Regions from separate parts of the Telluria sp. AIW5 genome, predicted to be linked through region 3. Evidence: predicted binding sites of a transcription regulator. Region 3 holds the regulator's gene; each other region holds the start of a gene.
What was found. Region 3 encodes LexA, which represses DNA repair genes until DNA is damaged. Its sites were predicted from a motif close to ACTGTATNNNNATACAGT; they were not measured.

Region 1 (7,643 bases), 1.8 Mb from region 3:
GACGGCCCTGCGCGGCGAAAAGCTTGACGTGCTGGTGTCCGGCGGCGAGGACATCCGCCTGTTGGCCGGCAAGATGCCGAGTTTGAACGTGGAATCGTCGAACGGCCGTACCTTCCCGCGCTTCTACATCCGCGGCTACGGCAATACCGATTTCAATACCTTCGCTTCGCAGCCGGTCTCCCTGATCTATGACGACGTGGTGCAGGAAAACCCGATCCTGAAAGGCTTCCCGATCTTCGACCTGCAAAGCGTCGAAGTGCTGCGCGGGCCGCAGGGCACCCTGTTCGGCCGCAACACCCCGGCCGGCGTCGTGAAATTCGAGTCCGAGAAGCCGAACCTGAAGAAGGTCGAGGGTTACTACAACGCCTCGGTCGCGACCCACAACACGATCAATGTCGACGGCGCCGTCAACGTGCCGCTGTCGAAAGACTGGGCGATGCGCGTGTCGACCCTGCGCCAGCACCGCGACGATTACGTCGAGAACTACGCCGACCTCGCGAAAACCCAGCGCCGCGGCGACCTCGATGGCTACAACGAGCACGCCGAACGCATCCAGTTCCTGTACAAGCCGGAGAACGGCCCGTTCAGCGCCCTGTTCAACGTGCACCAGCGCACGACCAGCGGCAGCGCCCGCCTGTTCCGCGCCAACCTGATCCGCAAGGGCTCGAACGAGATCGCCGACGGCCTCGACCTGGACAGCATCGTCACGAATGCCCAGAACTACCAGGACCTGACCACCCGCGGCGGCAACGTGCGCCTCTCCTGGGACCTGGGCGACTACAAGCTGTATTCGGTGACCGGCTACGAGAACATTGCCCACTACAACAGCCGCGGCGACATCGACGGCGGCATCCCGGCCGGTCCGGGCTTCATCCCCTTCCAGGTCGAGACGGCCAGCCGCATCGAGGACCTGAAGCAGTACAGCCAGGAAGTGCGCATCGAATCCGAATATGCGGCTCCCTTGAACTGGCAGGCGGGCGTGTACTGGTTCGACGAATCGGCCACTGGCGGCAGCGACAATTTCAACAGCACCACCGGCGCCCGCAGCTCGCGCCTGTTCAGCCGCCAGGACAATACGGCCTGGGCGGTGTTCGGTTCCGCGACCTACAAGGTCTCGAGCGTGTTCGACCTGCGCGGCGGGGTGCGCTACACGAAGGACAAGAAAGACTTCAGCACGGTCGTCAACGAAAACGTGGTCCAGATCGGAGACACCGCGGTGAGCACCAGCAAGGCGAAGGTCAGCTGGGACCTTTCCGGCACCTATAAATTGACGCCGGCGATCAATGTCTACGGCCGCATCGCGACCGGCTTCCGTGCGCCGAGTATTGCAGCTGCCTCGGCTTCGGTGCCGATCACGGTGGCCGACGCCGAGACCATCACGTCGGTCGAAGCGGGTGTGAAAGCCGACCTGCTGGACCGCCGCGCCCGCGTCGCCTTCTCGGTGTATGACTACACGGTGAAGGACCAGCAGCTGACGGTCGTGGGCGGCAATTCGAACGTGAACCGCCTGATCAACGCCGACAAAACCAAGGGCCGCGGCCTCGAGCTCGACGTCGAAGCGGCGATCAGCCCTTCGCTGCGCGTGACCGGCAGCACCAGCTACAACTTCACGGAAATTCGCGACGCCAGCCTGTCGGTGAACCGCTGCGGTTCCTGCACGATCACCGACCCGATCAACGCCGCGAACCGCGTCGTCATCGACGGCAACATGCTGCCGCAGGCGCCGCGCTGGATCGTCAACGCCACCGCGCGCTGGAGCATGCCGGTCGCCGACGGCGAGGTCTTCGTGTTCACCGACTGGTCGTACCGCAGCAAGATCAATTTTTTCCTGTACGAAGCGGCCGAGTTTACGGGCAAGCCGCTGACCGAAGGCGGCCTGCGCCTGGGCTATACCTGGGCCAATGGCAAGTATGAGGCGGCTGTTTTCGGCCGCAACATCCTGGATGAGCGCCGCATCACGGGCGCCATCGACTTCAACAACCTGACGGGCTTTACCAACGAGCCGCGTACCTGGGGTGTGCAATTCAAGGGTAACTTTTAATTACAACAACCTGACAAAGCACAGTTAACATCCGAAAATCGATTCGGACAAGAAAGGCCGCGCCATTGCGCGGCCTTTTTTTCGTCCCGACTCAGCTTGCAAAGCTCTGCCATATGCGAGCGGTAATCACTGTTGTGACGTTGATAATGAACCGCAGCCATACGTTATTTGGCGTACATACGAAGTATGCAAATAAACGATGTTTTTGTTAAATCAACGGTATAAAGCGTTGCTAAAGTGCCGCACTCAATTCGAAATTCCCCGCGCGCATATTTACTCCGCAGTACATTTTCTGAGCCGCCTGTCGAGGGCACTTCGGCCCGCCGAAGACCATAAACCAAGGCACCGCCTTGACGGAAAACTACACATCGAAGGACTCAACATGAAGTCGACGCAATCGATTTACCCGAGTTTGTTGAAAGTCGTTGTAGCTGTCTCCATCGCCACCGGTTCGCTGGGCGCAGGCTCGGCCTTCGCCGCCGGCACCGCGCCTGACGCCCAGGCGGCAGGCACCACGCAATTCATCCTCCATACCGACCGCCTGATCGTCAAATACAAGGATGCCAATGTCGGCAGCGCCCAGGCCAAGGTGCCGACGGCCATGACGACGGCGCGCCAGGCGATTGCCGACCGCGCCGGCCAGCAGTTCGGCATGCGCCTGCAGGCCCTGCACCATATCGCCACCGGCGCGCAAGTGATGAAGATCGACCGCAAGGTGTCGTTGACGGAAGCGACTGCGCTGGCGAAGGAACTGATGGCACGCGACGCGTCGATCGAATACGCAGAGCCCGACCGCATCATGACCAGGATGGCCACGGCCAGCGACCCGTACTATGCGCAGCAGTGGGATTACACCGATGCGACCGGCGGCCTGCGCCTGCCGGCCGCCTGGGACCTCTCGACCGGTACCGGCGTCAAGGTCGCCGTGATCGACACCGGCTACCGTCCGCACGCCGACCTCTCCGGCCAGTTCGTCGGCGGCTATGACTTCATTTCCGATACCGCCGTCGCGAACGACGGCAACGGCCGCGATGCCGACGCATCCGACCCGGGCGACTGGATCGCCGCCAACGAGTGCTACGCCGGCAACGCGGCGCAAAACTCGAGCTGGCACGGCACCCACGTGTCCGGCACCATCGCCGCCAAGACGAATAACGGCCTGGGCGTGGCCGGCATCGCCTACAACGCCAAGGTCGTGCCGGTGCGCGTGCTCGGCAAGTGCGGCGGCTACACCTCCGACATCGCCGACGCCATCATCTGGGCCTCGGGCGGTACCGTGTCCGGCGTGCCGGCGAATGCCAACGTCGCCAAGGTCATCAACATGTCGCTCGGCGGCGGCGGCGCCTGCGACACCACGACCCAGAACGCGATCAACAGCGCCCGTTCGCGCGGCACCGTCGTCATCGTCGCGGCCGGTAACGAAAACCAGAACGCCAGCAACTCGAATCCGGCCAACTGCGCCGGCGTCGTGGCGGTCGCCGCCACCGGCAAGACCGGCGGGCGTGCCTCGTATTCGAACTACGGCGCCGTGGTCGACGTGGCGGCACCAGGCGGCGATGGCTCCTACAGCATCCTGTCGACGCTCAACAGCGGCACCACCACCCCGGGCTCGGACAATTACGTCGGTTACCAGGGCACCTCGATGGCGACCCCGCACGTGGCCGGCGTCGCGGCACTGATGCTGGCGCGTAACGGCGCGCTGACGCCGGACGACATCGAAGCCAAGCTGAAGGCCACCGCCCGCGCCTTCCCGGCGACCTGCTCGCAGTGCGGCGCCGGTATCGTCGACGCGGGTGCTGCCGTTGCTGCCGCCACCACCGTGACGCCGCCGCCGACGACGATCTCGGAAACCGAGTCGAACAACACGATCTCGACCGCGAACGCCATCAGCACCAGCGGCACGGTCGTCAACGGCACGATGAGCGCCTCGACCGACAGCGACTACTTCGTGGTCCAGCTGCCGGCCGGTAAAACCCTGACCGCGACGCTGACCGAGAGCCGGTCGACCAACGACTACGACCTCTACATCTACAACAGTGCAGGCACCTTGCTGACCTCCAGCGAGAACGGCGCCGGCGCCACCGACACCGCTTCGGTGGTGAATAACGGCACCACCAGCGCGCCAGCCTATGTGCGCGTCAAGTACTACGGCGGCGGCACCGGTTCGACCAATGGCAAGTACACGCTGAAGGCGAGCTGGTAAGCCTCGGTTGCTGTAGCTGGCTAAAGAGGACGCGCGGCTTGCCGCGCGTTTTTTTTGCCGAGTCCTCCGCCGAAAAGCCACCTGGATCGTAGGGTGGGCATGCCCACGCGGGATACGTAAGGACTCCGCTTTCGTGCACGATGATCTCGCCGCCGTACGGGCTTCGCTTTCGTGCTCGATGGTCTCGCCGCCGTACGGGCTCCGCTTTCGTGCTCGATGGTCTCGCTGCCGCGTATCACCGCGTGGGCATGCCCACCCTACAAAACGCCATGCCGGTAGCCCTTGCACGGAATCCCAATTGACGAGATACTGTACGGAATTACAGTAGTCGGCCCCGGCCGCCGCCAGAGTGAACGCCCCCGCACGTAAAATCATCCATTGCGATTGCGACTGTTTCTATGCCTCGGTCGAGATGCGCGACGATCCGTCCCTGCGCGGGCGTCCGCTCGCCGTGGGCGGCCGTCCCGACCAGCGCGGCGTGGTGGCGACCTGCAATTACGAGGCGCGCCGCTTCGGCATCCATTCGGCCATGGCCACCGCCCAGGCCATGAAACTGTGCCCGGAGCTGCTCGTCATCCCGCCGGCGATGGAAAAATACCGCATCGCCTCGCGCCAGATCATGGAGATCTACGCCGACTACACGGACCTCGTCGAACCGCTCTCGCTCGACGAAGCCTATCTCGACGTGTCGAACTCGCCGCACTGCAAGGGCAGCGCCACCCTGATCGCGCAGGAAATCCGCAAACGGATTTTCGAGACCGTCGGCATCACGGCCTCGGCCGGCGTGGCGCCCAACAAATTTGTCGCGAAAATCGCCAGCGACTGGAACAAGCCCGATGGCCTGTTCCTCGTGCGCCCGGAAGAGGTGGATGCCTTCGTCTCGGCGCTGCCGGTCAAAAAACTGCACGGCGTCGGCAAGGTCACGGCGGCCAAGCTCAACAAGCTGGGCGCGCGGACCTGCGCGGATTTGCGCGGCTGGACGATGCAGGAACTGCAGCATCACTTCGGCAGTTTCGGGGCGCGCCTGCACGATTTGTGTCGCGGCATCGACAACCGCGAGGTCAGCCCGGAGCGCGAGCGTAAATCGGTCAGCACCGAGGAAACCTATACGGTGGACGTGCCGGACCTGCCGGCCTGCCTGGCGCTGCTGCCCGATTTATACGAACACCTGCTCGGGCGCATCAAGCGCGCGGGCGCCGAAAAATTCATCAACAAGCTGTTCATTAAAATTAAATTTTCGGACTTCCAGCAGACCACCGTCGAGTGCGTCGCCTATGCGCCCCATCTGCCGACCTTCGCGCGGCTGATGGAAACCGGCTGGCTGCGCGCCAGCCGCCCCGTGCGCCTGCTGGGCGTGGGCGTGCGCCTGGGCGACACCGAACATGTCGAACAGCTCAGCCTGTTTGACGAACACGCAACACATTAAAACGTTGTTGTTGCCGGCTGAAAATTGCCGGACATCAGCGTGTAGAATGTCGTTCCCCTGAAATACTGAGACAACAGAAAGCAACTATGTGGTTCAAGAATCTTCAGATTTACCGCCTGCCCGCACCATGGGCCTTCACGCCTGAACAGATGGAAGAGGCGCTGGCGCCCCTGGCCTTCACGCCCGCGAACAGCAACGAACTGTTGCGCCAGGGCTGGGATGCGCCGCGTCCGAATGGCGGCCTGGTCCACGTCGTCAACAAGCAGATGCTGATGATGCTCGGCACCGAAAAGAAGCTGCTGCCGAGCTCGGTGATCAACCAGGTCGCCAAGGCGAAAGCTGCCGAGCTGGAAGAGCAGCAAGGTTTCCCGCCGGGTAAGAAGGCGATGAAAGAACTGAAGGAGCGCGTGGCCGACGAACTGCTGCCGCGCGCATTCACGATCCGCAGCAATACCTGGACCTGGATCGACCCGGTCAACGGCTGGTTGGTGGTCGATGCCGCCAGTCCGGCCAAGGCCGACGACGTCGTGAAACTGCTGCTCAAAGCCGTCGACCGCATGCCGCTCGAGTCGCTGCGCGTGCAGCGTTCGCCAGTCGCCGTGATGACCGGCTGGCTGGAAGCCGACGAGGCGCCGTACAACTTCACGATCGACCAGGATACGGAACTGCGCGCCACCGGCGAAAGCCGCGCGGCCGTGCGTTACGTGAAGCACTCGCTCGATCCGGACGACATCCGCCGCCACATCGCCGCCGGTAAACAGTGCACGCGCCTGGCCATGACCTGGAACAGCCGCGTGTCGTTCGTGCTGACCGAATCGCTGGCCATCAAGGGCATCAAGCCGCTCGACGTCATCAATGAAGGCGGCGCCGTCACCAACAGCGACGACGAGCGTTTTGATAACGACATCATGCTCATGACCGGCGAGCTGGCGAAGATGCTGGCTGATGTGGTTGATGCGCTGGGCGGCGAAGCGAAGGCGTAAGCAGGCCTTGTAGGGTGGGCGCCCCGTGCCCACGCGGAATGATGAGCATTGTTGGCGGTGATCGCTGCTAACGCTGCGCACGCTTCGCAGTGGGCACGGGGCGCCCACCCTACGTACAAACGGACCCGCACGGGTCCGTTTTGCTTTGATACGGCGCACTCAAAGATCACTTCGCGCTCGCCACCTCGTCGCTGGTCGCCGGCTCCTCACTCCTCCCGTCGGTATAGGTCGCACCCTGGCGGTTGTCGTGCGGCGCCGGCTTGCCCGGCAGCGGCGGCAATGCCTTCGCTTTCTCGAGATCGATGCCGGCAATCTGCGCCACGCGGCGCCCGTAATCCTCGTCGCAATGCCACAGGTGCCACACCATGCGCAGCTGCACCGGCTCCGGACAGGCTTTCAAATCGCCGCCGACATTGTTCACCAGTTCGTCGCGCTCCCAATCGGCGAAGCTACGGTAGCGATCGCCCGCCTGCTTGTAGTCGCTGCGCGTATTCGTCGTCTGGTAGCGGCCGAGGTGGCCTTCGACAAACTGGTGATAATCGCGCTGCGGCTTCGGTGCTTCCTGCGTGCCGCCCAGCAGGCTCGGCTCGTAATTGATGTGTTTATTTTCGCCGCTGTCGTCGACGACATACGCCATCTGGCCGTCGCGCTGGTTGGTGCGGACGCGTGCTTTTTCCTGGGGCGCATTGATCGGCAGCTGCAGGTAATTCGGACCGACGCGGTAGCGCTGGGTGTCGGAGTAGGACAGGGTGCGGCCCTGCAGCATTTTATCGTCCGAAAAATCGATGCCGTCGACCAGCACGCCGGTGCCGAAGGCCGATTGCTCGGTTTCCGCAAAGACGTTGTCCGGGTTCTTGTCGAGCACCATGCGGCCCACGGGCAGCAGCGGGAACCGGTCTTCCGGCCAGCGCTTGGTGTCGTCCAGCGGATCGAAGTCGAGGTCGGAATGCTCGCCGTCGGCCATGATCTGCACGCAGAATTCCCACTCCG
Region 2 (7,643 bases), 130 kb from region 3:
GCCGATAACGCCGAGAGCCTGGAAGCGAAGCCCGAGCAGCTCGCCGCCCACCGCGCGATGGTGCAGCAGGCGGCCAAACTCTTCGGCTCGCACCACTACGACCACTACGATTTCCTGCTGGCGCTGTCGGACGACTTCGGCGGCATCGGCCGCGAGCACCACCAGTCGAGCGAGAACGGCGTCAAGCCGGGCTACTTCACCGAGTGGGCGCGCGGCGAAGCAGGCCGCGACCTGCTGCCGCACGAGTACACGCACTCGTGGAACGGCAAGTTCCGCCGCCCGGCTGGGCAGGATGTCCCGAACTTCAACACCCCTCTCCAGAATGAGCTGCTCTGGGTGTACGAAGGCCAGACCCAGTACTGGGGCGCCGTGCTGGGCGCGCGTTCCGGCCTGGTCTCGCAAGCGGGCGCCCGCGATGCACTGGCCGCGACGGCTGCGCGCTACGACAACGTGCAGGGCCGCGCCTGGCGCGCGATGCAGGACACGGTGAATGATCCGATCATCATCGCCCGCCGGGCCCTCGGCTGGAGCAACTGGCAGCGCGGCGAAGACTATTACTCGGAAGGCGCGCTGATCTGGCTCGACGTCGACACGAAAATCCGCGAACTGTCCGGCGACAAGCACTCGCTCGACGATTTCGCGCGCGCCTTCTACGGTATCGAGAACGGCCGCGTGCTGCCGGCTTTTTATACATTCGAAGACGTCGTTGCGGCGCTGGCGAAGGTGCAGAAATTCGACTGGGCGCCCTTCCTGCGTTCGCGCCTGGAAGGCCACGGCCCCGGCGCCCCGCTCGACGGCCTGGCCCGCGCCGGCTGGAAGCTGGTCTACACCGACACCCCAACCGAGCTCATCAAGAGCGGCGAGGAGCGCAGCAAGTCGACCGATTTCAGCTATTCGCTGGGCTTTGCCGTGCGTGCCGATGGCGGCGTGAGCAATGTGCAGTGGGATGGCGTGGGCTTCCGCGCGGGTCTCGCCGGTAACGCGACCATCGTCGCGGTGAACAACAAGGTGTTCAAGCCGGAGGTGCTGAAGGCGGCGGTGAAGGCGTCGAAGGATAGCAAGGCGCCGATCGAACTGCTGGTCAGGAAGGGCAACAACCTGCGCACGATTGCGCTGGATTACCACGGCGGGTTGCGTTATCCGCGCCTGGAGCGCATCAGCGGCACGCCGGATCGGCTGGAAGCGATTTACAAGGCGTTGAAGTAAGCGTATTGGCGCATCTGTTGCGTGCCAGATGATGGGGGCGCCGAGCCTGTGTTCGGCGCCCTTTGTTTTTCCGCTCGTTACGAGTACCCGGAAGCGTCCGGGTCGGTGGTATGCTGTTTCCATGACTACCGATACCGACATTGAACTGTCCGGCCCGTTCAAGGCCGTTGATAGCACCGGCCGTTCCCACGACGTCAAGGCAATCCGCATTTTCGACGAGGGCTACGGGATCATCGACGTGTACGTGGACTTCGCCGCCCCGGTCGATCCCGGCCTGCACCAGGACACCGTCCTGACCAAGGCGATCATCGACCGCCTGCGCGCGCTCGGCTACAAGGGACCGGACTTCGGCCTCAGCGATCCGGGCCTGCAGGAGCGCAAGCTGATCGTGCTCGAGGCGCCTGAGGAATTCGCACCGTTTGCGAAGAGCCGCGGGTGGAAGAACCTGGCCGAGGAGTTTGACGAGTAAGGCGACGTTGGGTTTTGCGGTTCGCTGTTCGTAGCGTGGGCACTCCTGAACTGACCCCCAAAAGTTGGACACAACTTTTGGGAGGTGTATGTCGAAGTACACAGAACAGTTCAAACACACGGTGGTTCAAGATTACTTGTCTGGTCGCGGTGGCTATCGGGCCCTGTCGCAGCGCCACGGTATGGCCAATCGCTCGTTGGTCGAGCGGTGGGTGACGGCCTATCGGCTCCATGGCGATGCTGGACTGAGGGAGAAGCGAAGCCGATATGACGCCGATTTCAAATTGTCGGTGCTGCAGCACATGTGGGAAAATCGGCTTTCCATAACCCAGACCGCTGCCCAGTTCGATATCCGCCGTCATTCGACAGTAGGAACTTGGGAGCGCGCATATCGAGAGGGCGGGGTCAAAGCGTTGACGCTACCGCCGACAAGACGAGTGAAGAAAATACCGATACCAACAAAGCCGGTCGTTCCTGCAGGCGAGGACACACGCAGCCGGGAAGAATTGCTCGTTGAGCTCGATTACCTGCGCATGGAGAATGCAGTCCTAAAAAAGTTGGATGCCTTAGTTCAAGCACGGCAGAAATCGGCCACGCCGAAAAAGCGCAAGTAGTGCAGGAACTGAGGCAGCAGTATCCAGTTGCTGGTTTGCTCAGGCTTATTGGCTTGGCACGGAGCACCTTTTATTTCCAAGTCGGCGCGCAGAAGGCTGGCGACAAGTACGAACCGCTCAAGGCGATGATCAAGGCCGAGTATGAACGCCACAAGGGCCGCTACGGCTACCGTCGTATCACGGCCGCGCTCCGCCAGCTGGGTCAGCACGTCAACCACAAGACCGTTCAGCGCCTGATGGGGGTGTTGAAACTGAAGTCGCTGGTCAGACCCAAGAAATACAAGTCATTCAGAGGCGAGGTGGGCCAGGCGGCGCCGAACGAATTGAACCGCCAGTTCGAAGCGACGGCGCCGAACGAGAAGTGGGTGACGGACGTGACCGAATTTAACGTCGCCGGCGAGAAGCTATATTTGTCGCCAGTGCTCGACCTGTACAACCGTGAGATCGTCGCTTTTGAGATGAACAGGCGCCCACCATTCGAGCTCGTGACGTCGATGCTGACAAAAGCGTTTTCCAAACTCAGTTCGGCAGACAAGCCGATGCTCCATTCCGACCAGGGGTGGCAGTACCGCATGACGGCCTATCGCCAAATGCTCAAGGAACGCGGCATGGTGCAGAGCATGTCACGCAAGGGAAACTGTCATGACAACGCAGCTATGGAAAGCTTCTTTGGCGTACTCAAGTCCGAATTTTTCTACTTGAACAAATTTGCCAGTATCGACCAGTTAGAGGCCGGCATTGTCGACTATATCCACTACTACAATCACGAGCGCATCAAGCTCAAGCTCGGCGGGCTGAGCCCTGTACAATTCAGGACTCAGCACTTGGCTGCGTAGACTTAACTGTCCAACTTTGTGGGGTCACTTCATCCGTGCCCACGCGGACGTCCGCGTCATGTTGACGGCGTTATTTGGCTTCGTCATCATGTCGTGGTGTGTTCCTGGATGACATCGCGGCTGTCCAGATCCCGGTTCTCATTTCGTTCGCACTGTGCCGGCGTCCGCGTGGGCACGAGTGCCCACCCTACGTTACCTCGACGTTAGCGTCCATTTCAGACCTTACCTCGACGTTAGCGTACATGTCAGGCGCCGTCGATATATCTGCCGCTCCACGCGGCAATCATCGCGGCCACCTGCGCGGCGTCTTCTCTCCCGGTCACCAGATGATCGATTCCGTCGAGCGACACGAAGCTCTTCGGATAGCTGGCCAACTCGAAAATCCGCAACGCATTCGCGATATCGACCGTATCGTCGGCCGGCGCATGCATCACCAGCAGCGCGCCGCCCAGGTGGGCGATCCGGTCGGCCAGCTGATGCTGCGTCGCGTCCTCGACAAACTGCTGGCGGATATTGAAATCGCGCCCCGCCAGTTTGACGCGCGCTTCACCCAGTTCGGCGATGGTGTCGAGATGCTCCGACAACAAGGCGTTGACGACGTAATGCGGATCGCTCGGCGACGCGATCGTCACCACGGCTGTTGACTCCGGAATCCGGTGCGCCGCAGCCAGCACGGCGGTGCCGCCCATGCTGTGGCCGACCAGCAGGCGTGGCGCCTCGAACTTCTCGCGAAGAAAAGCGGCGGCTGCCACCAAGTCTTCCACGTTCGACGAAAAATTGGTGTCCGCGAAATCGCCGTGGCTGGCGCCGAGTCCGGCGAAATCGAAGCGCAGCATGGCCACGCCACGCTCGGCCAGGCCCTGTGAAATACGATTCGCCGCCAGCACGTCCTTGCTGCACGTAAAACAGTGGGCGAAGACGCCGTAGGCGCGCGGATTGCCGTCTGGCAGATCCAGCTTCGCCGCCAGCTTGCCGTGCGGCCCCTGAAATTCAACGCGTTCGGTCAGCATGACTTCCCCTGATTTAAGAAGGCGCTACTCTGCACCGGATTGGACGTCGATGCAAGGAAGCGAGGCCTCCAAACGTCCCCGTGAGTGTTCCCTATGTCCCTGGCCAAGGTGTTACCCATGTCCCTGGACAGATGTTACCTGTGCCCTGCATACCAGCAGGTTCACCCAAACAACCCATGCAAATACCACCTCGGATTCGCATCCTCGCCCGCCCCCACGATCCGCTCGCGGTACACCCAGTACAGTGTGTGATCCTGCCCCTCCGCAATAAAATAATCGCGCGTCTGCGATTCGCTCCACCAGCCCGCCTCGATGCGTTCCGGCGCCGAGGCCATTTTCAAGGGCGAGCCATAAAACGGCCGGTGGTTGCGCATCAGGAGCGCGATCGGCTTCGCTAAAATCCAGGTCGGGCGCGGCAGGCTTTGCACGTCCGCCGGCATCTGCGAGGAACGTACCGATTCGCGCACTTTCTGCTGCACCGGCACCCAGGCATTCGCGACTTCCGGCCGGTAGTCGGCCTGCGGCAGCGCTTGTAAAACGTTGTCGGGGCCGAGGCGGGCGACGAGCAGTTCGAGCATGCGGACCCGGTCTTCCTCCCTGCCGCCCGGCTCGGGAAACAGCGAGTCGCTCGGCGGCGCCATCGGCTGCAACTGCGCGGCGTCGAGCGCGAGGCCGATGACGGGCGCCTCGAGCACGGTTTTCGCCAGGCGTTCGCGCAGCAGGCGCACCAAATGTTCGTCGCGCCAGGTGGGTTCGCCCAGCGCGATCTCGACCGCGGTGGGCGGACGCGCCACCCTGCCCCGCTCGTGGTCGAGCAGCAGCGTGATGCGTTCGACGGCGAGCTGGTGCGCGCACAGCCAGCCGGTCAGCTGCTGCACCAGGCGCTCGGCGCCCGCCAGGCATTCGTCGGCGTTCTCGATGCGGTCGAACAGTTCGATCTTCGCGTGAAAGACCGTGGGCGCTTCGATCCATTCGAACAGCTCGGGCGCCTGGCCGTAGGCGGCGTCGAGCAGGTCGAGCAGCGCGCGGCCGCAGCGCCGCTGCAGGCCCGGCCGCGGCAGGCGGCGCATGGCGCCGATGTCGAAGCAGCCGATGCCCTCGAACCAGCTGGCATAGGCGCGCGCCGGCGGCGGCAGCGTGCTCGGCAAGCGGTCGAGCCGGCGCGTGAGCGACGCAATGGTCAGTACGCGGCCGGCGCGCCGCCGCGCCAGCATCCAGGTGCCGCGCGCGGTGGGCGCGCAGCTGAGGTAGCCCGAGAAGCCGAGCGCACGCAGGCTGGCGCGCACGCGCCGGCACAGCGCGCGGATGCCGCCGAACAGGCGCAGGCTGGCGCCGATGTCGATCAATAGCGTCGATTCCTCGGCCTGCGCCACCTGCGGCGTGTACTGCAGCAGCGCCATCGCCACCGCGTGCAGGGCCTCGGCCTCGCGCTCGGGCGAGCGCTCGACGATGCGCGCCTCGGGCATGAGCATCAGCACGCCGCCGCGGCGCATGCCGATCTGGACCCCGGCGGCCTGCGCAAGGGGCGAGGCTGCCAGCACCCGCTCTCCCTCGAGCACGACGCAGCCGGCGTCAGTTGACCAGTTCGGGCTGAAGACCTCGAGCGGTAACCGGGGCAAATACAGGCCGATCCACAGTCGCATGGCGTTGGAGCAAAGAAGGAGTGAGGGGCAGGAACAGCGGCGCATCGCGCTGCGGTCCCCGGCGTTTGACGAAGCCGATATCGAGCCCGCCGGCGGCGGGCCGCAGCGACAGGCGCAGCGGCGCCGGCGAAGAATCTTGCGCGCTGGCCAGCGGGCGCATCATGAAGAACAGGGTTTCGCCGCATTGGGCCGCCAGGTGCAGGCGGCGCAGGCTTTCGCCGCGCGCATGGTTGGTCCAGAACAGCAGCGCCCCGCAACTGCCGCTGCGCAGTACCTGCTCGGCCGCCCACAATGCATCGGCCCCGCGCCCCGCGCGCAGCCAGATCAGCTGGGACGGCGGCACGCCGAGCGCGGCCAGGGCAAGTGCCTGCGGCGGATGGGGCGGCTGCAGCAGCACGATACGGCGCGATGCGGCCGCCGCCAGCGCCGGGCGCAGCAGGCGCATTTCGCCGATGCCCGGCTGTTGCAGCAATAAATCGATCAGGGTGCCCGTCGGCCAGCCGCCGCCCGGCAATTGCTTCGACAAGGCCGGGTGGCCGGTGTCGACGCAGCGCGTATTGCCATGCGCCAGCTGCGAGGCGCGCCATAGCGAAGGATGTAATTCTTCCGGCGCAGCAAGAGTTTGTGAAGAAGACATGATTGGGGGTAATGCAAAAGTACTGGATGGATATACAGTACTCGGTCGTTCAGCTTTTGGCAAGATGTGTATAGTTCGCAAACACGCGATTTAACTTTGCGCTTGTTAGCGCTCAAATGTGCGCCTATGAACGAGCTCGCCCGACTAGCCATCCAAGTTGCATCAAAAGGTGAAATAATGGGGTTTCATTCATTATTTGCCTGACAATGACCGCTACCCTACGACGCGCAGGACGCCGCCAATGACCACGATGCAGCTGATCGGCGCGACTCTCTTCGCATGCGCCATCGTCCACACCTTCGCCGCCAAGGGTTTTGAAATCCTGGCCGACCGCCATCCACGCCATGAAGGCCTGTTCCACCTGCTGGGCGAAGTCGAGGTCGTGTTCGGCTTCTGGGCCTTCATCCTGGTGCTGGCGATGGCCCTGCTCGCCGGTCCCGGCGCCGCCATCGACTACGCCGAATCGCGCCAGTTCACCGAACCCCTGTTCGTGTTCGTGGTCATGGTGATCGCCGCTTCGCGCCCGATCCTCGACGCCGTGCGCTCGCTGCTGGGCACAGTCGCGCGGCTGGTGCCGATCCGCACCGAGGTCGCGCTTGCCTGGCTGGGACTGGCGCTGGTGCCCCTCGCCGGCTCCCTGATTACCGAACCGGCCGCGATGACGCTGGCCGCCTTGATGCTCGCGCCCCAGGTGTTCCGGGCAGGCATCCCCGAGCCGCTGAAATACGGGGCGCTCGGCGTGCTGTTCGTGAACGTCTCGATCGGCGGCACGCTCACCGCCTACGCCGCGCCGCCGGTGCTGATGGTGGCCTCGACCTGGGGCTGGGACAGCGGGTACATGCTCGCCAACTTCGGCGGGCGCGCTGCCGTGGCCGTGCTCGTCAACGCCACAGTCGTCACGCTCCTGCTGCGCAAGCACCTGGCGCCGGCAGCTGGCGAGCAACCCGAGCCCGTGCCGGTGAAGGTGTCGGCCATCCACCTGGTTTTCCTCGCCGCGGTGGTGCTGCTGGCGCATCACCCGGTGCTGTTCCTCGGCATCTTCCTGCTCTTCCTCGGTTTCACCCAAGCCTATCAACGGCACCAGGATCCATTGATTTTGAAAGAAGGGCTGCTGGTCGGATTTTTCCTGGCCGGCCTCGTGGTGCTGGGCGGCATGCAGCAATGGTGGCTGCAGCCGATCGTTTCCAGCCTGGCGCCGACCAGCCTGTTCTTCGGTGCGCTCGGCTTGA
Region 3 (7,643 bases):
CCATCGACGGACGGCCGGCGACGATGACGAGGTCGCCCGGCTGCAGGCCCGAGGTCATGCGGTCAAGGTCGATGAAGCCGGTCGGCACGCCCGTGATTTCGCCCTGGTTTTCGCGCGAATAAAGTTCGTCGATGCGCTCGACGACCTGGGTCAGCAGCGGCTGGATCGGATTCCAGCCCTGGGCACCGCGTGCGCCGGACTCGGCGATGGCGAAGATTTTCGATTCGGCTTCGTCAAGCATCTGCTTGACTTCCTTGCCTTGCGGATTGAACGCATTGCCCGAAATTTCGTCGGCAACGGTGATGAGTTTGCGCAGGATGCCGCGGTCGCGCACGATCTCGGCGTAACGGCGGATATTGGCGGCGGACGGCGTGTTCTGCGCCATCGCGTTCAGGTATTGCAGGCCGCCCACGTCATCGGCCTTGCCCAGCGAGACCATGGCCTCGTAGACGGTGATCACGTCGGCCGGCTTGCCGCCGTTAATCAGGCGCACCATCTGCTCGAAGATGATGCGGTGGTCGTAGCGGTAAAAATCGTCCGCGTGCATGAAGTCGGCAATGCGGTCCCAGGCCGCATTGTCGCGCAGGAGGCCGCCGATGACGGACTGTTCTGCTTCGATGGAATGCGGGGGAATGCGCAGCGATTCGATTTGCGGATCTGCGGGGGTATTCATGGCCGGCATTATAACCCCTCCCGTCCCACGGCTGAAATAATTGGTTAGTTTCCACGCATAAAAAAAGCCGGGCGAACCCGGCTTTTTCTTTTAAGCAACAACGACTTACGTGCTGTGCTCAGTGCTTGCTCAGTTGCTTTATCAAGCAGCTTCGCCCACGACAGCGACCGTGATTTCCACGACGACGTCGGTGTGCAGAGCGACGGCAACCGGGTGCTCGCCGGTGGTCTTCAGGGGACCGGTCGGCAGGCGAACCTGTGCTTTTTCAACTGCGAAACCTTGCTTGGTCAGGGCTTCGGCGATGTCGAAGTTACCAACCGAACCGAACAGACGACCGTCGACGCCGGCTTTCTGGGCGATGGTGATGGTCATGCCGCCCAGCTTGTCGCCTTGGGCTTGCGAAGCCGACAGCTTTTCAGCTGCTGCTTTTTCCAGCTCGGCGCGCTTGACTTCGAACTCGGCGACGGCCGACGAGGTTGCGCGGCGGGCCATCTTTTGCGGGATCAGGAAGTTACGCGCGTAACCGTCCTTGACCTTGACCACGTCGCCCAGGTTGCCGACGTTAACAACTTTTTCCAAAAGGATAACTTGCATATTTTTCTCCAGGATGTTCTGAACTGTACGACGCGATTAAGCGTTGTGCAGGTCGGTGTACGGCAGCAGCGCGAGGTAGCGTGCGCGCTTGATCGCGGTGTCGACCTGGCGCTGGTAGTGCGCCTTGGTGCCGGTCAGACGTGCCGGCATGATCTTGCCGTTTTCCTGGACGAAGTCCTTCAGGGTGTCGACGTCTTTGTAATCGACCTGTTCCACGTTTGCAGCGGTGAAGCGGCAGAATTTCTTACGCTTGAACAGCGGGTTCTGCTGTTTGCGCTTCAGTTTTTCTTTGGCTTTGTTTTTGTCGAACTTTTTACCGAATGCCATTTGAGGCTCCTGTATCTAAATGGTGGCCGCTAATAATTAAGCGGCGGCACTGAAATCAATGATGTGAAACACCAGGGCTTTGCTGTTGCGATTCTTCCTGGCCAAAAATCCCGTGAACTGGTGCGCGGCGCCTAACTCTGCGCTGGCGAAGCGGCCCGAAATCTCACCCGCGGCGAACGCGGCAATTTCGAACTCGACCAGCCTCTCGACCCCTGCCTCGACCTGCTGCGAACTGTGCATCAGGATTGCCGAGACGACCGGCACGCCGGCGGGGGTATAGCGCAGTACGTCGCGTTCAGCAATCGTCGCGACGACTTGTAGCTGGTTCACTTACGCTGGTTCACTTCCAATTAACGATTTCTGGCAAGAAAAATTTAAGCAGCAGCGGCGGCCGGGGCAGCAGCAGCCGCTGGGGCTTCTGCGCGGTGGCTCTTGGCTGCGTCTTCGCGCTGGACCGACTTCATCATTGGCGATGGCGTGGTTTCAGCTTTCTTCATTTTCACGGTCAGGTGACGCAGCACGGCATCATTGAACTTGAATGCGGTTTCCAGCTCGACCAGGGTCTCGTTGTCGCACTCGATGTTCATGCAGATGTAGTGTGCCTTCGGCAACTTCTGGATCGAGTAAGCCATCTGGCGACGGCCCCAGTCTTCGACGCGATGGATGTTACCGCCGCGCGCGGTGACGCTGGCCTTGTAACGCTCGATCATCGCCGGGACTTGCTCGCTTTGGTCCGGGTGGACGATAAAAACGATTTCATAATGACGCATGCAACACTCCTTGAGGACGTTTAAACAAATGCCCACCTCGGCGTCAAGACGAGTGTGGGAAGGGAAAGCCGGCAATTATAACGCGGATGGCACGGCTGCGCAATCTCCCGCCCTCGTCGCTGCGCCGCGACACCCTGGGCGGCGCGAATCGTTAAAAATCATCGATTTCCCTTGCATTCCCCGAAATACTGTACAAAAATACAGTCTGAATCATCAACCCGTGCCAGACCCATGCTCAAGCTCACCGCAAGGCAAGAACAGATCCTGAACCTGATCAGGGAAGCGATCGACAATACCGGCTTCCCGCCGACCCGCGCCGAAATCGCCAGGGAGTTGGGCTTCAAGTCGGCCAACGCGGCCGAAGAACACCTGCAGGCCCTGGCTCGCAAAGGCGCCATCGAGATCGTCTCGGGCACCTCGCGCGGCATCCGCCTCATCGGCGCCTCGCTGCCGCAGCCGGTGCCGCATGTCCCTGCCGCCCTGCTGATGTCGTTGCCCCTGGTCGGCCGCGTCGCGGCGGGTTCGCCCATCCTGGCGCAGGAACACGTCGAAGCGACCTACAACGTCGACCCGGCCATGTTCGGCGCGCGTCCCGACTTCCTGCTGAAGGTGCGCGGCTGGTCGATGCGCGACGCCGGCATCATGGATGGCGACTTCCTCGCCGTCAAAAAAGTCGACAGCGCCAAGAACGGCCAGATCGTCGTCGCCCGCATCGGCGAGGACGTCACCGTCAAGCGCTACCGTAAGACGGGCGACACCATCGAACTGCTGCCGGAGAACCCGGACTTCAAGGTGATCCGCGTCGAGCCGGGCGACGAGTTCGCGCTCGAGGGACTTGCGGTCGGTTTGATGCGCAGCTGGCACTGAGTTTGCCGACGTAAAAAAAGCCGCTCGCGCGGCTTTTTTTACGTCCGCCCTATTTTCCGGCGGGACCGTAGTTGCTCCTGCGCGCCTCGATGTCGCGTGCGCGCTCGGGAGAAGGCCCGCTCTCGACAATGGCGTTGTGTTCCTTCACGTACGCCTCGGTCGCGCTGCGCCATGCGGCAACGTCCGCCAGTACCAGCTTGGCCGCCACCTTTGCCTCTTCCGACAGGTTTTGCTGCACCTGCTCCAGGTGCGCCTGCGCACGTTCGGTCTCGCGGGCGTTCATCAGCTTGACGACGTCGGCCGGAATGCGCTTGACCAGCGGCGAGGATGCGTTCAGGTTTTCCACGAAACCGTTGTAGCAGTCTTGCCAGGTGGCGATGGCCCCGGACACGCGATCGATCTCGTCCGCCTGCTTCGACATCGCGGGGATCCGCGGCGCGGGGCAGTAATACTTTCCGGTTTTCAGGTCGCTGCCATCGTAGCCGCCGATCCAGTAATCGATGTCGGCCCGGCGGTCCGTGCGCTGCTGCATGACGACGAGCGAACTGGCGGCCACCGCATTGCCCCGGGCAGCCGCCTTGCGGAACCAGGCCTGGGCTTTTGCCTCGTCCACTGCCCCTGCTTCGCCATACCAGTACATCTGGCCCAGCTGTTGCTGGGCATCGACGTTACCGGCGTTCGCCAGTTTCGTGTACAGCGTCAGGGCCTCGGCATATTTCTTTTGCTCGAACAGGGCGTTGGCAGAGGCGAGATCGTTCGCGGCCGCGGCGGGCAGGCTCGCGAGCAGTAAGGCACAGTAAAGGAATTTTTTCATGGCGGTAACAAAATGAGCGAGGCCCATCATACTGCGAGACGCGGGCCTGCTCAACTGTCGCTCAACCGCCGCTTACTTGCCGCTTACTTGCCGCTCACTTGCCGCTTACTTGCCTGTACTCACGCGCGCGTCGGTACCGCCATGCAAACGCACTTCATTGTCGCGGACGATGCGGGTCGTTTCCAGTTCGATCTGACGCTTGCGCCGCAGGTTCTCCTCCTTGACGAAGGCTTGGGTCGCCTTCTCCCAGGCGTCGCGTTGCGCCAGCGTCGCCTCGGCCCGGGCCTGGGCGTCGAGCAGGATCTTCCGGTACTGCGGCTCGATATGGGCGCGTACGCGCTCGAATTCGGCCGGGCTCATCATATCGAGCACGTCCTGCGGAACGACTTTACCTGCCGGCATCGCGGCATTGAAGTTGCTGACGAAACCGTTATAGCAGGCTTGCCAGGAGGCGACAGCAGCCCGGGTCGCCTCGATCTCTTCGTTGGTCTTCGACAGGACGGGAATCGACGGCGCAGGACAGGCATACTTGCCCGACTGCAGTTCCTCGCCGCGGTATTCGTTCATCCAGTAGGTGATTTCGTTGCCGCGGCTCTTGCGCCGCTCGAGGATCGCCAACGATTCCTTCGCATCGGGGATGCCGGCAGCTGCGGCTTTTCCGATCCATTCGCGCGCCGCGTTCAGGTCCTGTACCGTGCCGTCGCCATACCAGTACATCTCGCCCAGCCGAAACTGCGCTTCCGGGTTGCCCGCTTGCGCAGCCTTTGTGTATAAGGGCAGCGCCTTGCCATAGTCCTTCGCGGCGAGCAGCCGGTTAGCTTCGGCAAGATCGTCGGCGCGGGCGCAGAGGCAAACGAACAGCAGGGAAAACACAAACCGGCGCATGGCATCGTCCTTTCAGGGATGTTGTAAAACGATAATAAAACCGTTATGTCGGCGATGCAATGCGGTTTGCATCGCCATTACGTAGTTTTTTTACATCAGTCTGCCAGCGCCGCGCGAAGGCCGGGATTGCCGCCGCCACGCAGTGCGCCGGGTTGCGGCATTAGATTCAACGGCTTTCCCTGCGCGTCACTGGCGGTGGCGGCTCCCGGCGATTCAGGATGGCGTAATCGTTGTTCCGTCGCTGGGAGTCGATGGCGAGCCGTGTCTGTTCCGCGTTCTCACGCTCCAGACGGGCGTTCTCTTCCTTGACGAAACGTTCGGTCGCCGCTTCCCATTGAGCCTGCTGCGTTCGTACGGCGTTCGCTTCGCGCTGGGCTTGCGCGAGCGTGTCGCGATACACCGCCTCGATGTGGATGCGTGCGCCTTCGATTTCCTGGGGAGTCATCATGTCGAGCACGTCGGCCGGGATGCGCTTCGCGACAGGCGCCGTGGCGTTGAAGTTGGCAACGAAGCCGTTGTAGCAGGCTTGCCAGCCTTCGATGCTTTTGCGGGTGGCTGCGACGTCCTCGTTGGTCTTCGAGACGGCCGGGACCACCGGAGGCTTGCACTCGAGATTGCCGGAGCGGAGGTCGTCGCCCTTGTATTCCTTCATCCAGTAGCCGATCTCGCCACCGCGCGTGGTGCGCCGGTCGAGGGCTGCGATGGCGGCCCTGGCGTCTGCATTGCCGGCGGCGGCGGACTTCTCGAACCAGCGGTGGGCAGCCTGCAGGTCTTGCGGCGTACCGTCGCCATACCAGGTCATTTCGCCGAGACGGAACTGGGCGTCGGCATTGCCGGCGTTGGCAAGGCGGGTGTACAGCGGAAGCGCCTTGCCGTACTCCTTGGCCATCAGGAATTTGTCGGCGTCGATCAAATCGTCCGCCATCGCAGCACTACTGACGAGCAGCAGGGAAATCAGGAAACGTCGCATACCACCCCCAATGAATGTATATGGAGCCAATAGTAGAACGTTAATATCTTTCGCGCAATTCCTTTTGCTTGCGAAGGCGGACTGCCCTCAGCTTCCCTCAGCTGCCCAACGCCGCGCGGAAGTCGTCCAGCAGGTCTTGCGTGTCTTCGATACCCACCGAGACCCGGATCAGCGACTCGGCAATGCCCATGCTGGCGCGGCGCTCGGCGCCCATTTCGAAGAAGATGGTGTGCGCGACCGGGATGACCAGGGTGCGCGTATCGCCCAGGTTGCTCGCCGGGATGGCCAGCTGCAGCCGGTTCAGGTAGTCGAAGGGGTCGATGTCTTCGCGCAGTTCAAAGCTCAGCAGCGAGCCACCACTGCGGAACAGTTCGGTCGTCACGCCGTGCTGGGGATGCGACTGCAGGCCCGGATAATGCACGGCCGACACGCGATCATCCGCTTCAAGCATCTGCGCCAGCGCCAGCGCATTCGCGCAGGTGCGTTCCATGCGCAAGGCCAGCGTCTCGGCACCCACGGCAATGTGGTGCGCCGCTTCCGGCCCCAGGGCCGCGCCGAAGTCGCGCAACGCTTTCGCCCGCAGCTGGGCCATGCCCTGGGCGGCGGCCGGCTGCTTGCGGAAGTTGGCCGCGATGTTCGGGAAGGCGCTCCAGTCGAACAGGCCGGTATCGGTCAGCGCGCCGCCGAGCGCAATGCCGTGGCCGGCGATCGACTTGGTCAGCGAATTGACGACCAGGCCGGCACCGACTGCTTTTGGACGGAACAAATAGGGCGTGGTCATCGTATTGTCGACCACGTACAGGATGCCGCGCGCGCGGCACAGTTCGCCGATACGCGCCAGGTCGGCCACCTGCGTGCGCGGATTGGCGACCGTCTCCACGAACACCAGGCGCGTGTTCGCCTTCAGCACCGCTTCGACATTGGCGACATCGGTCGCATCGACGAAGTCGACATCGACGCCCTGCCCCGCCACCGTCTGCCACAGGCTGTTCGTGTTCCCGAACAGGAAGCTCGATGAGACGATGTGGTCGCCTTCGCGCAGCAGCGCCTGGAACAGCGCGCCGATGGCCGCCATGCCGGTGCCGAAACACAGGCTGGCCACGCCGTCTTCCATCTTCGTGATCTTGTCTTCCAGCGCGGCCACCGTCGGGTTGCCCTGGCGGCCGTAGCGGAAGCCCGGCTCCTTGCCCTGGAAGACCGAGGCGAGCTGGCGCGCATCGTTGTAACCGAACGCGACCGACGTGTGGACGGGCTTGTGCAGGGAGCCTTGCTCGATCGCCTTGCGGCGGTCGTTGTGCAGGATCGTGGTCGTGAAACCGTAGTTCTTTTTTTCGCTCATGGCAGGTGCGTCCGGTTATTCGGCGGCGACGGCGGGATTCAGGTTCAGCTGGGTACGCACGACGTCTTCCTGCGAGACGCCCGTGCCGCCGTTATGGCGCGCGGTCTCCAGGTTGTCGAGGTAGGCCGGGGTCACGTCGCCCGTCACGTAGACGCCGTCGAAACACGAGGCCTCGAAATTGGTCAGCGCCGGGTTCACGTCCGAGATCGACCGTTTCAGGGCATCGATGTCCTGGTAGACCAGGCGGTCGGCGGTGATTTCGGCGCAGACTTCTTCCACCGTGCGGCCATAGGCGATCAGCTCGTCGCGGGTCGGCATGTCGATGCCGTAGACATTCGGGAACAGCACCGGTGGCGCGGCCGAGGCGAAGAACACTTTGCGGGCGCCCGCTTCGCGCGCCATCT
Region 4 (7,643 bases), 890 kb from region 3:
CAACGAGACCTATGGCGGTGGCGGCATCTTCGGGCAGTTCAGCACGGCGGCGGCCAGCAACGCGTGGGCCGATTACCTCTTCGTGCACGAGTTCGGCCACCATTTCGCGGGCCTGGCCGACGAGTACTACACCTCGCCGGTGGCGTATGCGGCCAGCAGCACGCGGATGGAACCGTGGGAGCCGAATGCGACGGCATTGCGCGACCCGGCGAAACTGAAATGGGCGAAGCATGTGAAGGCGGGCACGCCGCTGCCGACGCCATGGCCGAAGGCCGAGTACGAAGAATACTCGCGCGCCTACCAGAAGCGGCGCGCCGCGCTGCGCGCCGAAAACCGGCCGGAGAGCGAGATGAACGCGCTGTTCAAGGAGGATCTGGCGCGCACGACAGCCCTGTTTGCGAAGCAGCCGCACCGGCATGACATCGGCGCGTTCGAGGGCGCCAACTACGAGGCGAAGGGGTATTACAGGCCGGCGATGCAGTGCATCATGTTCGACCGCAGCGAGGCCTTCTGCCCGGTGTGCCAGGACGGCATCACGGACATCATCGACCTGTATGCGGGGGCCGCGCCGCGCTGACAATGGGCTTGAGGCTGCTCAGCAGTATTTGGTGCGGTGGCGAACAGACCCGGCTATGAGGTGGGCATATTCTGGATTCGTAGTTGATAAAAAGTTAAAGAAGCGGGAGAGAACCCGCAACCCACCATAGCACCGAAAGGACACACCATGAACAAACTGCTCGCCACCCTGATCGCCGGTCTCGTCGCCACCAGCGCCTATGCGCAGACCGCCACCACGACCACCACGACCACCACCACGCCGGTGACGGCCACCGCTACCACGGCCGACACCAAGGCCGTCGTGAAGGCCGAGGCCAATGCCGAGAAAGACGTCGCCAAGGCCGAAGAGAAGGAAATGAAGGTCGTCGCCAAGGCCGACAAGAAAGCCTCCAAGGCCGTCGCCGATGCGCAGGAAAAGAAAGCCAAGGCGCACGCCAAGGCCGTGAAGGCGCACGCGAAGGCCGCCGAGAAGATCAGCAAGGCCGATTCGGAAGACCGCGCCAAGGCAGTCGCCAAGGCCGAAGAGAATGTCTCGGAAGCGAATTTGAAGGCCGAGAAGACGATGATCAAGGCCGATGAGAAGGCATTGAAGGTGCAGGTCGACGCCGCCGCCGACAAGGCACAGGCATCGGCCAAGACCGAGCAGGTGCGTGCCGAGGCGATGGCCGACGTGCACAAGGCAGCGGCCAAGAAGTAATTGAATTGGTTGTGAATGAAAAATGCCGGCGCGAGCCGGCATTTTTTTTCGTGGTCGTTTTCGTGCGGGCGGGTGTGCATCGGCACGTACGCGTGGGCATGCCCACCCTACGCGACACCGCCGCTGCGGATTTCATCACGCGGCGCGTGTGCACCGTAGGGTGGGCATGCCCACGCGTTTCGAGGGACAATCACTCGCCGGTCGAACGCATCGCCAAGTCCGTCGCCTTCAACTTCTGCGACAGCGGCTTGCCCTTCCTCGCCCGCTTGCCGAAGTGGGGCTCCAGGCTTGAGGCGAACAGCTCCACCGTGCGCGGCTTCGAGCCGGCCCAGGTGCCGATCACGTTCACGCCCTTCTGGCTGATCGGTTGCGCAGCCAGCAGCTGCTCTTTCGGATCGAGCTCCATCAGCGTCACGCCGCGTCCGCCATTGGTCAGCACTTTCATTTCGTCGATGCCGAACACCAGCACGCGGCCGTTGCCGGACAGGCAGGCGATCGCGCCGGCGGAATCAGGCACCACGCGCGGCGGCAGCGGTACGGCGCCATCGTCGAGCGTGATGAAGGACTTGCCGCCCTTCAGGCGGCTGACCATGTCGCCCGCTTTCGAGATGAAGCCGAAGCCGTTCGAGGTCGAGAGCAGCAATCGCGTGTCGGCGGTCCCGGCAAAGTAATGCAGGATGCGCACGCCGCCCGACAAATCGACCAGGGTCGTGATCGGCACGCCATCGCCGCGCGCTCCGGGCAGGGCGGCGACCGGTACCGAATAGGTCTTGCCGTTGTCGCCGATGCCGACCAGCGAGTCGACCGTGCGGCACTCGAAAGCGCCATACAGCGAGTCGCCCGCTTTAAAGGTGAACTGGGCCGGATCGTGGCCGATGCCGGTGCGCGCGCGCACCCAGCCTTTCTCCGAGATGATCACGGTGACCGGTTCGTCGATGATCTTCTGCTCCGCAACGGCCTTCTGCGCTTCTTCGATCAGGGTACGCCGTGGGTCGCCGAACTGCTTGGCGTCCGCTTCGATCTCGCGGATGATCGTGCGCTTCATGGTCGATGGATTGGCCAGGATGTCTTCCAGCTTTTCCTTCTCGCCACGCAGCTGGGCCAGCTCCTGCTCGATCTTGATCGCCTCCAGGCGCGCCAGCTGGCGCAGGCGGATCTCGAGGATGTCCTCGGCCTGGCGGTCCGACAGCCGGAACTCGTCCATCAGCGCCGCCTTCGGCTCGTCCGCATTGCGGATGATGGCGATCACCTTGTCGATGTTCAGCAGGACGATCTCGCGGCCTTCCAGGATGTGGATGCGGTCGTTGACCTTGCCCAGCTTGTGCTCGGTACGGCGCCTGACGGTCGTGAATCGATAATCGATCCATTCCTGCAGGATCTCGTTCAGGCCCTTCTGGCGCGGACGGCCGTCGCCGCCGATCATCACCAGGTTCATCGGCGTCGAGGATTCGAGCGAGGTATGCGCCAGCAGCAGCAGCATGAATTCGTTCTGGTCCTGGTTCTTCGATTTCGGCTCGAACACCAGGCGCACCGCCGCCTCGCGGCCGGACTCGTCGCGCATCGTGTCGAGCGAGTTCAGGATGGTCTGCTTGAGGGCGATCTGTTCGGGCGTCAGCGTTTTCTTGCCCAGCTTGACCTTCGGGTTGGTGATCTCTTCGATCTCCTGCTGGACCCGGGCGGCCGAGGTGCCCGGCGGCAGTTCGGTGACCACCGCCTGCCACTGGCCGCGCGCCAGTTCTTCGATCTTCCAGCGCGCGCGCACCTTCAGCGAGCCGCGGCCGCTGGCGTACATGTCGGCGATCTGCGAGGCCGGGGTGATGATCTGGCCACCGCCCGGGAAGTCCGGGCCCGGCATCAGCGTAATCAGTTCCGCGTTCGAGATTTTCGGGTTGCGGATCATGGCGACCGCGGCGTCGGCCACTTCGCGCAGGTTGTGCGACGGGATCTCCGTCGCCATGCCCACCGCAATGCCGGAAGCGCCATTCAGCAGCACCATCGGCAGGCGCGCCGGCAGCGTGCGCGGCTCGTTGGTCGAACCGTCGTAGTTCGGCTGGAAGTCGACCGTGCCCATGTCGATTTCGTCCATCAACAGGCGCGCGATCGGGGTCAGGCGTGCTTCCGTGTAGCGCATCGCCGCGGCGCCGTCGCCGTCGCGCGAGCCGAAGTTGCCCTGGCCGTCGATCAGCGGGTAGCGCAGCGAAAAGTCCTGGGCCATGCGGACGAGGGCGTCGTAGACCGACTGGTCGCCATGCGGGTGGAGTTTACCGAGCACGTCGCCGACCACGGCCGCGGATTTACGCGGTTTCGCCGTCGGGCCGAGGCCGAGTTCGTTCATCGCGTACAGGATGCGGCGCTGCACGGGCTTCTGGCCGTCGGCGACGTCGGGCAGGGCGCGGCCTTTCACGACCGAGACCGCGTAGTCGAGATACGCACGCTCGGCGAAGGTCGACAGGGTCAGCGTTTCGAGGTCGTCGGCCGGCGCGGCGGCTTGTTCGAAGAGGTTTGCTTGGGTAGTCATATTCAGTTTTCGATTCTTTTGGCGCTGTACCGCGTGGAGTCAGGACTCCACCCTACGTACAGAGATAATCGTAGGGTGGAGTCCCGACTCCACGCGTTTTACGTGCGTATGAACTCCGCAAATTCTCGCGGAGCCCGGGCACATCAAATATCCGCTTCCGTCTCGTTCCCGTGTTCCTCGATCCACGCGCGGCGGGCGGCGGCTTCGCCTTTGCCCATCAACATGTTGAAACGCGCGCTCGATTCGCCGTGGTCGAAGCCGCCCAGGGCCACCGGCAGCAGGCGTCGGGTGTCCGGGTTCATGGTCGTTTCCCACAACTGCTCGGCGTTCATCTCGCCGAGACCCTTGAAGCGCGAGATGTTCCAGCTGCCTTCCTTGAGGCCATCCTTTTTCAGCTTGTCCTCGATCGCCAGCAGTTCGCCGTCATCCAGGGCGTACAGCTTCTGCAGCGGCTTCTTGCCGCGCGGCGGGACGTCGACACGATACAGCGGCGGACGCGCCACGCAGATGTGGCCGTGGTGGAACAGGGCAGGGAAGTGCTTGAAGAACAGCGTCAGCAGCAGCACCTGGATGTGCGAGCCGTCCACGTCCGCATCGGACAGGATGCAGATCTTGCCGTAGCGCAGACCCGACAAATCGGGCGAATCGCCCTGCGAGTGCGGATCGACACCGATCGCCACCGAAATGTCGTGGATCTCGTTGTTCGCGAACAGGCGGTCGCGGTCGGTTTCCCAGGTATTCAACACCTTGCCGCGCAGCGGCAGGATCGCCTGGTATTCCTTGTCGCGGCCCATTTTTGCGGAACCGCCGGCCGAATCGCCCTCGACCAGGAACAGTTCGTTGCGCGTCAGGTCGGTCGATTCGCAATCGGTCAGCTTGCCGGGCAACACGGCCACGCCCGAGGATTTCTTCTTCTCGACTTTTTGCAGCGAACGCATGCGCGACTGCGCCTGCTTGATGACGAGGTCGGCCAGTTTCTTGCCGTATTCGACGTGCTGGTTCAGCCACAACTCCAGCGGCGGTTTCGTGAACGTCGACACCAGTTTCACGGCGTCGCGCGAGTTCAGGCGTTCCTTGGTCTGGCCCTGGAATTGCGGGTCCAGCACTTTTGCCGACAACACGAAGGAGACGCGTGCGAACACGTCTTCCGGCAACAACTTGACGCCTTTCGGCAGCAGGCCGTGCAGTTCAACAAAACCTTTCACGGCGCCAAATAAACCGTCGCGCAGGCCGGACTCGTGCGAGCCGCCGGAGGGCGTCGGGATCAGGTTGACGTAGGATTCGCGCACCAGACCGCCTTCCTCGTTCCAGGCCACGACCCAGGCCGCGCCTTCGCCTTCGGCAAAACTTTCGTCGCCGGCGGCGGCAAATCCTTCGCCTTCGAACAGCGGGATCACGGTCTGGCCGCTCGAGCTCTGCGCCATCGCTTCGGTGAGGTAGCCACGCAGGCCTTCGTCGTAGCGCCAGGTCTGGACGTCGCCGGTTTTGGCGTTGGTCAGCGTGACGGTGACGCCCGGCAGCAACACGGCCTTCGAGCGCAGGAGGCGCACGAGGTCGGTCATCGGGATGTTCGGCGAATCGAAATATTTGCCGTCCGGCCAGGCGGTGACGCGGGTGCCGTTCTTCTTGCCGCCGCGCTCGAAGGGCGCGGAGGTGAGGGGTTCGATCACGTCGCCGTCGGCGAAGACCAGGTTGTGGACGCCATTGCCATCGTCCGTCTTGCGCCAGACGGTGATTTCCAGGCGCTTCGAGAGCGCATTGGTGACCGAGACGCCGACGCCGTGCAGGCCGCCGGAGAAGGCGTAGGCGCCGCCCGAACCCTTGTCGAACTTGCCGCCGGCGTGCAGGCGCGTGAACACGATTTCGACCGTGGACACGCCTTCTTCCGGGTGGATGCCGACCGGGATGCCGCGGCCGTCGTCCTCGACGGTGACGGAACCGTCGACATTCAGCGTCACGCCGATGTTGTTGCAGTAGCCGCCCAGTGCCTCGTCCGAGGCGTTGTCGATGACTTCCTGGATGATGTGCAGCGGGTTTTCGGTCCGGGTGTACATGCCCGGACGCTGCTTCACGGGCTCGAGTCCCTTGAGGACGCGGATGGATGATTCGCTGTAATCGGGTGCGGGTTTTTTGGTTGCCATACTGATCAGTGTTTTTCGAAAGCCTGCGTATTCTACTTGCCAGCGCTATCTTGTCGGAAGGAAAAAGCAGGAAGGGCGTAACGGATTGTTCTTGTCAACGTTTTGAAACGTGACTAGATTGGTACGCAAGCTTGCTACGCCAGGCGGCCCCGAGAAACCGATGAGCGGAAGGCGTTGATTGAGATAGATACTGTACATGCATACAGTAATTATCGCAAGACTTGCCATCTTACCGCAGTCTGCGGCGCAACAGGGTCGGGGCCGTCCACGAAGCACGCAAGGAATGGATCATCATGCATGCCCAAAAAACACCGACCGCCGTACGCCTGCTCGGATTTGCCCCAGACGTCGCCGCGCACCTGGTCACGCTGCTCGCCGGAGCGCCGCGCTCGGGACCGTTGTACGCATGCCTGCATGAGGACAGCCTGCAGGAACCCGACATCGTCCTTGTCGACGGCACCAACGCCGGGGCGCTGGCCTGGTTCGAGGGCATGCGCTGCGCGCCGCCCGCGCTGGTGATCGGTGGCCAGGGCCACGCCGGTGTGGACCACCTGCCCCATCCCGTCGAAGCCGAGCAAGTGTACGCCTGCATGGGGAAATTGCTGGCCGAACGGCGGCGCGCGCTGGCGCTGCTGAGCGCCCGCGGCGAGCCGCTGCTGGCCGAACGGCGTCGCCGTCCGCGTCTCGGGCCGGACGCCGGCTGCGCGGACGGACGCCGCCCGCCGCGCGACGGCAAAGTGCTGATCGTCGACAAGGGCGGCGCCTTCCGCGACCATCTGGCCGGCCTGGTGGGCAATGGCCGGCTGTCGATTGCCTGGACCGACAGCGCGTCGATGGCGGTGCGCCTGTGCGACGAGACGCCGGTCTCGGTGGCGATGATCAACACCGCCGCTCCCGGCATCGATCCTTACGGTTTGAGCCGCGCGATCAAGGCCCAGGGAGGGGCGGGGCGCACGGCCGTGGTGCTGCTGGTCGGTAAAACCTTCAGTTATGACAGCACGCTCGCGCACGGAGCAGGCGTGCGTGGGCTGCTCGACAAGCCGGTGGGGGACCGCAGCCTGGTGGCGATGTTGCAGAGGTTGACCTCACTTCCCGGGTTGCCCGGTTCAGCCATGTGACTTTGTTACAACTCCGAATCGTGCGCGGCAATGGCAGGGCTATATTGGGCCCATGGCAGACGAACAAGCAAAGCCACGCGACGAGCCGTCCGGCGCGCCGCTGGACAACCGGCTTGACCCTCCGCAGCGCGTTCCCGACCGCCGCGCGGCGAACGGCGCGCCGCGCTACCAGCGTCCGGACGACACGCCGTTCGCGCTGGCCGGCCGCGTCCTGCGCGCGCGCTGGCGCGCGCTGCGCGACCGCTTCAGCCGCGACTTCATGCGCCGTACCCTGCGCATCGGCGTCTCGGCGCGCATCTTCCATCCCGAACCGGGTGCCACCGGCCTGCGCAGCAAGAATTTGCAGTACCTGGAAGAGTCGATCGCCCAGTGGGTGATGTCGCGCGACGTACTGGTGTTCATGATTCCGACGGTCAACACCAACGGCCTGCTCCATCCCAGCAACATCACCCTGCGCCATTACGCGCGCCACCTCGATGGCCTGGTGCTGCAGGGCGGGGCGGATGTGTCTCCGCAGACCTATTCCGAGTCGCCCACGCGCCCCGAATGGAGCGGCGACCGTGCGCGCGATTTGTATGAACTCGAACTGTTGCATGAATTCGTCGAAGCCG

Region 1: a site for LexA is predicted at 4,553-4,570, ahead of dinB (DNA polymerase IV). Genes of this name have one in related genera too.
Region 2: a site for LexA is predicted at 6,436-6,453, ahead of imuA (translesion DNA synthesis-associated protein ImuA). Genes of this name have one in related genera too.
Region 4: a site for LexA is predicted at 6,104-6,121, ahead of AC1MEM_RS06760 (DNA topoisomerase IV subunit B). Genes of this name have one in related genera too.

What each region holds. Positions count from the first base shown of each region.
Region 1 is NZ_CM155289.1:647,316-654,958, reverse strand. Features, by position in the region: gene AC1MEM_RS02840 (TonB-dependent receptor) at 1-2,041, shown strand, start outside; gene AC1MEM_RS02835 (S8 family peptidase) at 2,424-4,244, shown strand; gene dinB (DNA polymerase IV) at 4,594-5,670, shown strand; gene AC1MEM_RS02825 (recombination-associated protein RdgC) at 5,757-6,653, shown strand; gene AC1MEM_RS02820 (catalase) at 6,820-7,643, opposite strand, start outside.
Region 2 is NZ_CM155289.1:2,275,830-2,283,472, reverse strand. Features, by position in the region: gene AC1MEM_RS10040 (M61 family metallopeptidase) at 1-1,206, shown strand, start outside; gene AC1MEM_RS10035 (hypothetical protein) at 1,328-1,675, shown strand; one part of gene AC1MEM_RS10030 (IS3 family transposase) at 1,764-2,240, shown strand; one part of gene AC1MEM_RS10030 (IS3 family transposase) at 2,243-3,124, shown strand; gene AC1MEM_RS10025 (alpha/beta hydrolase family protein) at 3,370-4,134, opposite strand; gene AC1MEM_RS10020 (Y-family DNA polymerase) at 4,296-5,777, opposite strand; gene imuA (translesion DNA synthesis-associated protein ImuA) at 5,707-6,414, opposite strand; gene AC1MEM_RS10010 (putative Na+/H+ antiporter) at 6,656-7,643, shown strand, end outside.
Region 3 is NZ_CM155289.1:2,408,227-2,415,869, reverse strand. Features, by position in the region: gene AC1MEM_RS10615 (replicative DNA helicase) at 1-673, opposite strand, end outside; gene rplI (50S ribosomal protein L9) at 815-1,267, opposite strand; gene rpsR (30S ribosomal protein S18) at 1,304-1,594, opposite strand; gene priB (primosomal replication protein N) at 1,631-1,924, opposite strand; gene rpsF (30S ribosomal protein S6) at 1,969-2,364, opposite strand; gene lexA (transcriptional repressor LexA) at 2,596-3,231, shown strand; gene AC1MEM_RS10585 (sel1 repeat family protein) at 3,281-4,045, opposite strand; gene AC1MEM_RS10580 (tetratricopeptide repeat protein) at 4,151-4,930, opposite strand; gene AC1MEM_RS10575 (tetratricopeptide repeat protein) at 5,097-5,900, opposite strand; gene AC1MEM_RS10570 (cystathionine gamma-synthase family protein) at 5,998-7,239, opposite strand; gene purF (amidophosphoribosyltransferase) at 7,255-7,643, opposite strand, start outside.
Region 4 is NZ_CM155289.1:1,515,261-1,522,903, forward strand. Features, by position in the region: gene AC1MEM_RS06745 (IgA Peptidase M64) at 1-577, shown strand, start outside; gene AC1MEM_RS06750 (hypothetical protein) at 725-1,255, shown strand; gene parC (DNA topoisomerase IV subunit A) at 1,446-3,773, opposite strand; gene AC1MEM_RS06760 (DNA topoisomerase IV subunit B) at 3,917-5,914, opposite strand; gene AC1MEM_RS06765 (response regulator) at 6,208-7,032, shown strand; gene AC1MEM_RS06770 (gamma-glutamyl-gamma-aminobutyrate hydrolase family protein) at 7,085-7,643, shown strand, end outside.